One region of the Paraclostridium dentum genome, then DNA from elsewhere that is predicted to be linked to it. Evidence: predicted binding sites of a transcription regulator. Region 1 holds the regulator's gene; each other region holds the start of a gene.

Evidence for each region. Region 1 encodes HrcA, which represses chaperone genes, less so after heat shock. Its sites were predicted from a motif close to TTAGCACTCNNNNNNNNNGAGTGCTAA; they were not measured.
Region 2: the regulator HrcA is predicted to act here: its motif matches at 2,406-2,432, upstream of ACN6I1_RS13410 (co-chaperone GroES).
Region 3: the regulator HrcA is predicted to act here: its motif matches at 2,091-2,117, upstream of clpB (ATP-dependent chaperone ClpB).

What each region holds. Positions count from the first base shown of each region.
Region 1 covers NZ_CP183813.1:580,255-584,755, forward strand. The annotation lists gene ACN6I1_RS02545 (APC family permease) at 1-168, shown strand, start outside; gene hemW (radical SAM family heme chaperone HemW) at 363-1,493, shown strand; gene hrcA (heat-inducible transcriptional repressor HrcA) at 1,597-2,616, shown strand; gene grpE (nucleotide exchange factor GrpE) at 2,632-3,186, shown strand; gene dnaK (molecular chaperone DnaK) at 3,254-4,501, shown strand, end outside.
Region 2 covers NZ_CP183813.1:2,876,596-2,881,096, forward strand. The annotation lists gene groL (chaperonin GroEL) at 445-2,067, opposite strand; gene ACN6I1_RS13410 (co-chaperone GroES) at 2,091-2,375, opposite strand; gene cls (cardiolipin synthase) at 2,547-4,037, opposite strand; gene ACN6I1_RS13420 (DNA-3-methyladenine glycosylase family protein) at 4,053-4,501, opposite strand, start outside.
Region 3 covers NZ_CP183813.1:1,366,782-1,371,282, forward strand. The annotation lists gene ACN6I1_RS06095 (bifunctional 2',3'-cyclic-nucleotide 2'-phosphodiesterase/3'-nucleotidase) at 1-142, shown strand, start outside; gene ACN6I1_RS06100 ((2Fe-2S)-binding protein) at 1,073-1,372, shown strand; gene ACN6I1_RS06105 (hypothetical protein) at 1,544-1,957, shown strand; gene clpB (ATP-dependent chaperone ClpB) at 2,189-4,501, shown strand, end outside.

The sequences.
Region 1 (4,501 bases):
AGAGTGCCTTTATACCCAATAATACCATTAATAGCAATAGCTGGTGGATTATTCGTTATAGTTAACCAATTAATGAATAATACTTTAGTAGCTGCTGGTGGATTAATAGTTACGGCTATAGGGTTACCAGTTTATTCAGTAATGTCAAAAAAACAAAAAAATAATTAATTAATTATTTAAAAATAGATAAAAAAGAGATAGTAATTTTACTATCTCTTTTTTGTGCTTAAGAAAATTATTACGTGGTTTATATAGAAGTTCAATAAAGTAATATTTTATTTGAATTTTAGATTAATAAGATTAGAATAGTTATGTTTTGAGGTATAATATATATAATTATATTTAAATATTAAGGAGTAATTATGTTAGGACTATATATACATGTGCCGTTTTGCGCGCAAAAATGTTATTACTGTGATTTTAACTCGTATAAAATTAATAGTAATCAAAAGAAAGAATATCTAATAAATATAGAAAGAGAAATGAAATTTTATAAAGGTGAATTTAAGGACAAGTGTTTTGATACAGTATTCTTTGGAGGAGGAACTCCAAGTATTTTAACTGTAGATGAACTGAAAGAACTTGTTAATCATATAAATGAGAATTTTAATATAAAAAAAGACGCAGAAATAACTATTGAATGTAATCCAGGAACAATAAATAGAGAAAAGCTTGAAGCTATGAAAAAAATGGGTATAAATAGATTGAGTATAGGACTTCAAGCTACTCAAAATTATCATTTAAAATCTATAGGAAGAATACATACATATGAAGAATTTGAGAAAAACTATTACGATGCATTAGATATAGGATTTAAAAATATAAATATAGATTTAATGTATGCGCTTCCAAACCAAAAAACTCAAGAATGGAAAGATACATTGGATAAAATTATAAAGTTAAATCCGTCACACATATCTGCGTATTCACTTATATTGGAAGAGGGAACGAAGTTATATGATATGTATCAAAATAAGGAATTTGAATTACTAGATGAAGATACAGATATAAATATGTATAACTATACAATAGATATTTTAAAAAGACATGGATATAACCAGTATGAAATATCTAATTATTCAAAAGAAGATTTAGAATGTAAACATAATATTATATATTGGAAGTGTGACAACTATTTAGGGTTAGGGCCAGGAGCGTCAGGATTTATAGGGGATACTAGATATTCAAATATAGAAGACATATGTGAATACAATAAGTGTATTACGCAAAATATAAGGCCTGTTAGTGAAGAAATAGAATTAACAAAAAAAGATAAGATAGAGGAATTTATATTTATGGGACTTAGAATGAATGAAGGGATAAATATAGATGTATTTAAAGAAAGATTTGATACAGATTTTTATGATATATATCAAGAAGTCATGGATAAGCTTATAAAAAGAGAGCTTGTTAGATTTGACGGAAAAAACATTTCTCTAACTCAAAAAGGAAGAGAAATTTCTAATAGTGTGTTCATAGAATTTTTAAATTAATCAAAAAGTGTTGACAAAGCAAATTTAAAGTGATATAAAATATATATAATCTTTTAGCACTCCAACTAAATGAGTGCTAACAAAAGAGGAGGCTTTGGATTATATGGAATTAAATGAAAGAAAACTAAATATCCTTAAAGCTATTGTTAAAGATTATATAGAAACTGCAGAAGCTGTAGGGTCTAGAACTCTTTCTAAAAAGTATGAGTTAGGAGTTAGTGCAGCCACTATAAGAAATGAAATGGCTGACCTAGAAGAATTAGGATATTTGATTCAACCTCATACCTCCTCAGGGAGAATTCCTTCAGAAAAAGGATATAAGTTATATGTTGACTCTTTAATGAGTACATGTGAATTAAATGATATTGAAAAACATTTAATAGAAGAGTCAATAAACCAAAACATGAATTATATGAAAGATTTGATACATGAAACATCTAAGTTGATATCTAGGTTAACTAATTATACAACTATAGCTGTTACTAAAAATACATCAAATATTCAAGTTATAAAACATGTTCAATTGGTTGGATTAGATGAAAAAAGTATGGTTTTAATAATAGTTACAGAAAAAGGGCAAATAAAAAATACTATTATATCAACCAATATACAGATTGATCAATCTAAACTTAATTTAATTTCTGATAATCTTACTAAGAAGCTTTCAGGAAAAAATATAACTGAAATTGATGAAGATTTTCTAAATTATATAAAATATGAAATAACAGAAAACTCTTTATTTATTGATAAGCTTATTGATGCTCTAAACTTCGATTTTGAAGAAAGCAATACAGCAATATCTTTAAGCGGGGCAACTAATATATTCAATTTCCCAGAATTTAGTGATGTTGTTAGAGCTAAAACATTTCTAAATATGCTGGAAGAGAAAGATAATATATCTAGTATGCTTAAATCTAAAGGAATACAAAAAGAAAACCTAAATATAATTATCGGAAGCGATAATGAATGTGAGGTAGCTCAAGATTGTAGTATTATAACTGCAACTTACAATATAGATAAAAATGTAGTAGGTAAAATAAGCTTGATAGGTCCAACAAGGATGGATTATTCAAAAGTATACTCTATATTAAATTACATGGGACTACTACTAAACAAAAAATAGTTAGGGGTGTAAGTTTTGGAAAACAATATACAAGAAGAATTACAAGAAGATATAAAAGATAATGCATCAGAGGAAGTAGAAGAAGTTATCGAAGAAGCTATAGAAGAGGCTACTGAAGCTAAAGAAGTAGATGAAGCTGATGAGAAAGATAGCAAGATAGAAGAACTTACAGATACTCTTCAAAGACTTCAAGCAGAGTACGCAAACTATAGAAGAAGAACTCAACAAGAGAAAGAAACTATGGGTGTATTTGCTAATGAGAAAATATTAAATGAATTAATACCTGTTATGGATAACATGGAAAGAGCTATGGATGCTTGTACAGATAAAGAAGATAACATGTATAAAGGCATAGATATGGTGCAAAAACAATTAAAAGCTACATTTGAAAAATTCGGACTAGAAGAAATAGAAGCTGAAGGTCAAGAATTTGATCCAAACCTACACTTAGCAGTTATGCAAGAATCAGTAGATGGAACACCAGCAAACCAAGTGGTTATGGTTTTACAAAAAGGGTATAAATTAAGTACAAAGGTGCTAAGACCATCAATGGTTAAAGTATCTTGCTAACATAGAATAAAAAAATAAAATTGAATTAATATCAATTAACATATAAATTTTTAAGGAGGATATTAAAATGGGAAAAATAATAGGAATTGACTTAGGAACAACAAACTCTTGTGTTGCAGTATTAGAAGGTGGAGAACCTCAAATAATAGCAAATAGCGAAGGAATGAGAACTACACCATCAGTAGTTGCATTTACAAAAGATGGAGAAAGAATAGTAGGAGAGCCTGCTAAAAGACAAGCAGTTACTAATGCAGATAGAACAATAATATCTATAAAAACTCACATGGGAACTGATTACAAAGTTAATATAGATGGAAAAGATTATAGTCCACAAGAAATATCAGCTATAACATTACAAAAATTAAAATCAGATGCTGAAAGCTACTTAGGGCAACCTGTAACTGAAGCTGTTATAACAGTTCCAGCATACTTTACAGATGCTCAAAGACAAGCAACTAAAGATGCAGGTAGAATAGCAGGACTTGATGTTAAGAGAATAATAAATGAGCCAACTGCAGCTGCACTTGCTTACGGTATGGATAAATTAGATCAAGAAAAGAAAATATTAGTATTTGACTTAGGTGGAGGAACATTTGACGTATCTGTACTAGAAATAGGAGATGGAACTTTTGAAGTTTTAGCTACTGCTGGTAACAACAGATTAGGTGGAGATGACTTTGACCAAGTTATAATAGATTACTTAGCTGAAGAATTCAAAAAATCTGAAGGTGTAGATTTAAGAAATGATAAAATGGCTCTTCAAAGATTAAAAGAAGCTGCTGAGAAAGCTAAAAAAGAATTATCTTCAACAATGAGTACAAATATAAACTTACCTTTCATAACAGCTACAGCTGAAGGACCAAAACATCTTAACATAGATTTATCAAGAGCTAAGTTTGATGAGTTAACAGCAAGCTTAGTAGAAAAAACTATGGAACCAACTAGAAGAGCATTACAAGATGCTGGACTTTCAACTTCTGATATAGATGATGTATTATTAGTAGGAGGATCTACAAGAATACCAGCTGTTCAAGAAGCTGTTAAGAAATTCATAGGAAAAGAACCTCACAAAGGTATAAACCCAGATGAATGTGTTGCTGCAGGTGCTGCTATACAAGGTGGAGTTTTAGCTGGAGATGTTAAAGATTTATTACTTCTAGACGTTACTCCATTATCTTTAGGAATAGAAACTATGGGTAATGTAATGACTAAGATAATAGAAAGAAATACAACAATACCAACTAAAAAATCTCAAGTATTCTCAACTGCTGCAGATAACCAAACTGCTGTTGATATACATGTTTTACAAGGTGAA
Region 2 (4,501 bases), 910 kb from region 1:
GTAAAAAAGGGATTATATCATTTAGATATAATCCCTTCCTATTTCTATTTCTCTTCATCTCAATAAAGTATTGAACTTGAGTGTAATTATAAGTGTTGATTATATTTGCTGAGTACACGTTGAAGACCACGTTCTTCAGGTCTTTAGTGAACGAAGCAACTATCCTTAATTCCTATCACACCTCAATAAAGTATTGAACTTTTCTAAAAGCGAAGTGTTGATGATATTTGCTAAATAAACGTTAAAGACCGAGTTCTCCAGGTCTTTAGTGCATGAAGCAACTACCCTTAATTTTTCTCACACCTCAGTAAAGTGTTGAACTTTTCTAAAAGCGAAGTGTTGATGATATTTGCTAAATAAACGTTAAAGACCGCGTTCTTCAGGTCTTTAGTGCATGAAGCAATATCATCAACACGAAGCCAAGTATGTCCAAGCTTTACTAACCTACATCATTGGAGGCATTCCCCCACCCATTCCTGGTACTGGATCACTTTCAGGAAGATCTGCAACAGCTGCTTCTGTAGTTAAGAATACACCTGCTATAGATGCTGCATTTTGTAACGCAGTTCTAGTAACCTTAGTTGGGTCAACTATTCCAACTTCAACCATATTCACGTATTTTTCATTTAATGCATCAAATCCTATTTCAGGATCTTCATTTACAACTTTTTGTATTATAACAGCTCCTTCAAGACCAGCATTAATTGCTATTTGTCTTAATGGCTCCTCTAAAGCTCTTCTTATTATCTTAGCTCCTACTTGAAGTTCTCCTTCAAGTTCTTCTATTAACTTATCTACAACTGGTATTACACTAACTAATGCAGTACCACCACCTGCAACTATACCTTCTTCAACAGCTGCTCTTGTAGCATTTAATGCATCTTCTATTCTTAATTTTCTTTCTTTAAGCTCAACTTCTGTAGCTGCTCCAACTTTTATTACAGCAACACCACCTGCAAGTTTAGCTAATCTTTCCATTAATTTTTCTTTATCAAAATCAGAAGTAGTTTGATCTACTTGATGTTTGATTTGACTTACTCTGTCTTCTATAGCTTTTTTATCTCCAGATCCATCTACTATTGTAGTGTTATCTTTAGTTATTTTCACAGATCCAGCTCTACCTAACATAGATATATCAGCATCTTTTAAGTCATATCCTAATTCTTCAGATATAACAGTTCCTCCAGTAAGTATAGCTATATCTTCTAACATAGCCTTTCTTCTATCTCCAAATCCAGGAGCCTTAACTGCAACAACATCAAATACACCTTTTAATTTGTTTATTACTAATGTAGATAAAGCTTCCCCTTCTACATCTTCAGCTATTATTAATAATTTTTTACCTTGTTGTACTATTTGCTCAAGTACAGGTAATATATCTTGTATATTATTTATTTTTCTATCTGTTATTAATATATATGGATCATTTAAAACAGCTTCCATTTTATCAACATCTGTTACCATATATGCTGAAACAAATCCTCTATCAAATTGCATACCTTCAACTGCATCTAACTCTGTATGCATAGTTTTAGACTCTTCAACTGTTATAACTCCATCTTTACCTACTATCTCCATAGCTTCTGCTATTAAGTTACCTACTTCTTCATCTCCTGCAGATATAGAAGCAACTTGAGATATAGATTCTTTAGTTTCTATAGTTCTTGATTGTTTCTTTAATTCTTCAACAGCTACTTCTACAGCTTTTTGAATTCCTTTTCTTAAAAGTACTGGGTTAGATCCAGCAGTTACATTTTTTAACCCTTCTCTTATTATAGCTTGAGCTAAAACTGTAGCAGTTGTAGTTCCATCTCCTGCTACATCATTAGTTTTAGTTGCAACTTCTTTAACTAATTGAGCTCCCATATTTTCAAATCTATCTTCTAATTCTATTTCTTTTGCTATAGTAACTCCATCATTTGTTATAAGTGGAGCCCCAAATTTTTTATCTAATATAACATTTCTTCCTTTTGGACCTAATGTTACCTTAACTGTATCTGCTAATTTGTTTACACCAGCTTCTAAAGCTGTTCTTGAATCTTGTGCGAATTTTATTTCTTTAGCCATATCTCATAATCCTCCCTTTATACTTATTCAACTACCGCTAATATTTCACTTTGTTTTAATATAGTATATTCTTGTCCTTCTAACTTAATTTCTGTTCCTGCATATTTAGAATATATAACTTTATCTCCAATATTTAATTCCATTTTAATTTCTTTACCATCTACTATTCCACCAGGTCCAACTTCTACAACCTCTGCTATCTGAGGTTGTTCTTTAGCTGTTCCAGGTAAAACTATACCACTTGCAGTTTTTTCTTCTGCTTCTACTTTCTTTATTACTACTCTGTCAGCTAATGGTCTTATTTTCATAATTATCCCTCCTAATGAAATCTATGTATTTTATCACTCTATTACTTAGAGTGCTAACAACTTTATAATATATTATATTTGCTTATTTTTCAATACCCTTAATTAATTTTATGCAATTTTTATGCGAGGAAATTTTACTGTTATCGACAAACCTCCTCGCATATTATAAACTTATAAAATTGGTGAAAATAATCTTGCTACTGATTCAACCCATTTTTTTATTAAAGGTCTTTTTTCAAAATCTTTAAGGTGTATTTCTTTACTATTTTTTAAATCCTCATAGAAGTCTTCAGTTATTTTTTTTACTATTTGTTCATCATACATAAATGCATTAATTTCAAAGTTTAGCATAAAACTTCTTAAGTCCATATTTGCAGAACCTGTTGATGCAATCTTATCATCTATAATTACTACTTTAGCGTGTATAAATCCTTTTTTATATAAGTAAACTTTTCCCCCAGACCTTAAAATATCATCAAAATATGAATATGATGCTTGATGTACTATTTTATGATCAGCTATACCAGGGAATATAATTCTTACATCAACGCCTCTTAATGCTGCACTCTTTAATGCTCTTAATAAACTTTCATCTGGTATAAAGTATGGAGTTTCTATATAAACTCTTTCTTTAGCATTACAAATAGCTGAAAAATATGCATAGTGTATAGCTTCCCAGTCACTATCAGGACCTGTTGCTACTACCTGTATCATGCTATTTCCTTTGTAATCTAGTTTAGGGAAATATTTTTCATCAAAGACTGACTTTTGAGTTGTATAATACCAGTCTATTAAAAATACCATTTGTAACATATAAACAGAACTTCCTTCAATTCTTATATGAGTATCACGCCAATATCCAAACTTTTTGTTTTTACCCATATACTCATCGCCTATATTTATACCACCTGTATATCCTATGCATCCATCGATTATAACAATCTTTCTATGATTTCTATAGTTAATTTTCCCTCCCATTAGAGGGAACTTTGCAGGTAAAAAAGGAACTATTTCTATGCCCTCTTTTTTCATCTCTTTAAAGAATTTTCTATGAAACCAAAACCTCCAACATCCTACATCATCATATAAAATTTTTATACTCAGACCTTCTCGAGCTTTTTTTATCAACAAATCCTTAATCTTTCTTCCAATTTCACTATCTTTTATTATGAAGTACTCTAAATGGATATGTTCTTTAGCTTCTTCTATATCTTTTATTAGTCTTTCAAACTTTTCATTCCCATCAATAAATATTTCTACTTTATTATTAGCTGTAAATGGGAACTTTCCTGTGTTTAAAAGCAAACTTATAACTTTCTTTTTTAATCCTTCAGAATCATCTAATTTTGATAACTCTTTATTTTTTATAGCTTCTTGTTCAAGATCTACTAACTCTTCTATTGACCTCAAATTTTGAAATAAATTATTTTCTTTTATATCTGTGGCTAGTTTCTGAGTTTTAAATATTTTTCTTTTTCTTATATTTCGGCCTAGCACCCCATATATAACTAGCCCAATCCCAGGAAGTACCATAAATATTAGTAACCATGCCATAGTCTTAGCTGGATCTCGATTTTCGAGTATTATATTTATAGCAACCACAATACTAGCTAGATAAGATATTCCTACATAACTTAAAACTAGTATGTCTAAAGCACTCATATATCCTCCTTATTTTTATCTTCCTATTCCCAACTCTCTAGCATAATAGAATAGATATTGTTGTGCAAATCCTGATAAATCTTCAAATTTATCTATCGCATACTTTCTTATTTTAGGCAAACTCATATCATCTTCTACATAAAATTCTTGCATAACTCTTTTTACCCATACATCAACAGGGAATGTATCATACTTTTGCATACCGAATAACGCTATACAATCGCAAACTTTTGGACCTACTCCATTAAATTCCATAAGTTTTTTTCTGCAATCTTCTGTTCCTAAATTCTCATAGTTATATACATCTTCATTTTCACTTATAACTCTTTCTGTAGTTGCCTTTATATATTTATCTCTAAACCCTGTAGAACAAGCTCTTATATCAGCTATACTCGCTTTACTTAATTGCTCTGGTGTTGGAAAATCGTAATAGTCTACTCCATTAAACTTTCCAATATAAGTGC
Region 3 (4,501 bases), 790 kb from region 1:
AGAAGCTTTTGAAAAATATACTGAAGCATTTTCAAAATTAGATAATGATAATGATGGAACGACTGGATTAAACAAACCAGATATAAATAAAAATCCTAACTTAGTAAACTTAGATCAGAACTTTGATGACAAAATTGATTAATTAAAAATAAAAAAATTTAAATTAAATACATATTATTTATGAGAATGGTTAATATATAATCAGACAGTTAATTAAGGTTAATTGTCAAACCAACACTTACTAAGCAAAAGCTAGATTATATCTAACCTTTTGGTAGTGTCTTTGGGAGTGATGGTGGCTAGGTACTTAAAAAAGTATCATATTAAATATAATGAATCTACTAGAAAACCTCGGTCTACTAGAGTGCAGTTAGTTTTAGTCTAAAGTCCAAAGGTTAGAGTTCGAGCTAAATTGCAAACTATATTTAATAAAAGTCAAAAGAGGAATAGGATGTAATTAATATTACTCCTAAAAAAAGCACTGATTTTGAAAGTGAATACTATCAAATCAGTGCTTTTTAATTTGTAGAATAATAACTGCATAATAATTTTAACTTATAAAAAATAATTAAAAAGTTTTTTAAAAGATACATATTATCTATGAGAATGGTTAATATATAATCAGACAGTTAATTAAGGTTAATTGTCAAACCAACACTTACTAAGCAAAAGCTAGATTATATCTAACCTTTTGGTAGTGTCTTTGGGAGTGATGGTGGCTAGGTACTTAAAAAAGTATCATATTAAATATAATGAATCTACTAGAAAACCTCGGTCTACTAGAGTGCAGTTAGTTTTAGTCTAAAGTCCAAAGGTTAGAGTTCAAGTTAAATTGCAAACTATATTTAATAAAAGTCAAAAGAGGAATAGGATGTAATTAATATTACTCCTAAAAAAAGCACTGATTTTGAAAGTGAATACTATCAAATCAGTGCTTTTTATATTGAATAAAGAGTGAAAAAATTTAATTTCAAGAATTTTGTTTATTATCTATTAATAATGGATATATCTATATATAACACAATAATTTCTTTATATAAAAGAAAACAATTACAGATTAGGAGATATAGATATGGCATTAGAAATGGAAAAATATTTAAAAGTAAGAAAAGCTCAAGGACAAGGAGCTAGAACTGTTGATGAACTTAAAGAAATATCAGATATAGTTATTGAAAACGAAGAAGAACTTAAAGAAGTAGAAACTCTTATAAAAAATGCATGTAAATGTAAGAATGTATCAATCGAAACAATAGTAGAAACAGTAAAAAACGGAGCTGATACAGTTGAAAAAGTTGGAGAAGTAACTAAAGCAGGAACAGGATGCGGAAGATGTAAAGGAATTATATCAAACATAATAGAAAATAAAAGATAATTAATTATGATTTTATTATAGCTTTAAAAAGGGATATGTATTAATGCATATCCCTTTTTAGTTTTAAAGTTTTAGAAAAATAAATTTTAAGAATTATTTAAGATAAAAGAAAGATTACTTTAAGATTTAAATATTAAAATATATTTATAAATTAACTAAGGAGATGATTAAATGAATATTAAGATATATAAAAAATTAGCTATAGTATTAACTTTATCAATTGTTATTTTCAGTGCCACAGGATGTGAGTCATTAGGCTCTTTTAACCTTTTTCAAATATCAGATTCTAATAAAGAATATTCTATATCAAGTATACTAGAAAATGCAGCTTCAACAGTTGAAAATATTACTTCTGATGTAATTGGATTTACAAAAGATTTTATAGGAGATAAAGATTTCAGAGAAAGTGAGATAGAAAAAATTAAAGAAATACCAAATGAAATTAAAAATAATATTGATATATTTGAAAAAAATTCGGATGGTTTTGGATTAAATGAAAATAATATGATTGTTAAATGGGCTTCTGATGTATATCAAACAATTAAAGATTCAATAGGAAATTTAGTAGATAGAATAAAAATTTAAAATAGAATAAATGATAAATTTAAAGCTACACCTTAATTCATTAAGGTGTAGCTTTGTTTTGTATAAGAACATAAAAATAAAAAAATATATTGACAAAGCTAAATCATAAATATATTATATTAATAACAACTTGTTAGCACTCGACTTTATAGAGTGATAATAAAAATAAAATTAGAAATTATTACTTATAAATAATTAATATATATTATAGATAACGGAGGTATTGTGTATATGAATATAGAAAAAATGACAGTAAGAGTACAAAAAGGCTTAAATGAAGCTTTTAATATAGCGGTAAAAAATCACAACCAACAAGTGGATGCAATACATCTATTAAGTGCACTTGTAAACCAAGAAGATGGTCTTATTCCAAATATACTAGAAAAGATGAACGTGTCTGTTGATGCATTTAATAACAGTATAAATTCAGAACTTAATAAATTACCACAAATACATGGTGAAGGGATAAATTCACAAGGAGTAACAGCTACAAGAAAGATAAATGAAATTTTAATTAAAGCAGAAGAAATATCTAAAGAATTTAAAGATGCATATATAAGTGTAGAACATGTCATGATTGCAATAATGGAAGTTGAATCAAAAACAAATATAGGTAAGATATTAAAGCAATACAATATAAATAAGAATGATTTTTTAAATGTACTATCAAAAGTTAGAGGAAATCAAAGAGTAGAAAGTCAAGATCCAGAAGGAACTTATGAAGCATTAGCTAGATATGCTACAAACTTAGTAGAATTAGCTAAGAAAAACAAGTTAGATCCTGTAATAGGAAGAGATGAAGAAATAAGAAGAGTTATAAGAATATTATCAAGAAGAACTAAAAACAATCCTGTATTAATAGGAGAGCCAGGAGTTGGTAAAACAGCCATAGTAGAAGGACTAGCTGAAAGAATAGTTAGAGGCGATGTCCCTGAAGGATTAAAGGATAAAGTAATATTCTCATTAGATATGGGATCTTTAATTGCAGGGGCTAAGTATAGAGGTGAGTTTGAAGAAAGATTAAAAGCAGTTCTTAAAGAGGTTCAAGGTGCAGAAGGTAAGATAATTTTATTTATAGATGAGATACACACAATAGTTGGAGCTGGAAAAACTGATGGAGCAATGGATGCAGGAAACTTAATAAAACCTATGTTAGCTCGTGGAGAACTAAACTGTATAGGAGCAACTACTTTTGATGAGTATAGACAATATATTGAAAAAGACAAGGCTCTTGAAAGACGTTTCCAACCAGTTATGGCTGAAGAACCTAGTGTTAATGATACAATTTCAATACTTCGTGGACTTAAAGAAAGATTTGAAATTCATCATGGAATAAGAATACATGATAATGCTATAGTTGCAGCTGCAAAATTATCTGATAGATATATACAAGATAGATTTTTACCAGATAAAGCTATAGATTTAATAGACGAAGCTGGAGCTATGATTAGAAGTGAGATAGATTCTCTTCCAACAGAGCTTGATACAGTGAGAAGAAAGTTATTAACATTAGAAACAGAAAGAGAAGCATTGCTAAAAGAAAATGATGAGAAAAGTAAAGAAAGACTTGAAAAACTAGGAAAAGAGTTAGCTGAATTAAAATCTAAAAACGACGAAATGACTGCTAAGTATGAAAAAGAGAAAAGTCAAATATTAGAAATAAGAAATTTAAAAGCACAGCTTGATGAAGCTAAAGGAAATGTTGAAAAGTATGAGAGAGAGTATGACTTTAACAAAGCAGCAGAACTAAAATATGGAGTAATACCTAAATTAGAAGAACAAATAAAGGCACATGAAGAAAAAATGCAAGAAAGCTATGAAAATGCTTTATTAAAAGAAGAAGTAACAGAAAATGAAATTTCTCAAATAGTTGCTAAGTGGACAGGGATACCAGTTACTAAACTTGTAGAGGGAGAAAGAGAAAAACTATTAAAGTTAGAAGATGAACTACACAAAAGAGTAATTGGACAAGACGAAGCTGTAACTGCTGTAAGTAATGCGGTAATACGTGCTCGTGCAGGACTTAAAGATGAGAATAAGCCAATAGGTTCATTTATATTCTTAGGACCTACGGGGGTAGGTAAAACAGAGCTTGCTAAAACTCTAGCTAATAACCTATTTGATAGTGAAGACAATATTATAAGAATTGATATGTCAGAATACATGGAAAAACATGCAGTATCAAGACTTATAGGGCCTCCTCCAGGATATGTAGGATATGAGGAAGGTGGACAATTAACAGAAGCTGTAAGAAGAAATCCATATTCTGTATTATTATTTGATGAGATAGAGAAAGCACATGAAGATGTATTTAACTTATTCCTTCAAATATTAGATGATGGAAGACTTACTGACAATAAAGGCAAAACAGTAGATTTTAAAAATACTATCATAATAATGACTTCAAATATAGGTAGCTCATATTTATTAGAAGCTGGAGAAGATATTAATGATGAAGCTAAAGAATTAGTTATGAACGAAATGAAGAGAAGATTTAAGCCAGAATTCTTAAATAGAGTTGATGATATTATAATGTTTAAACCA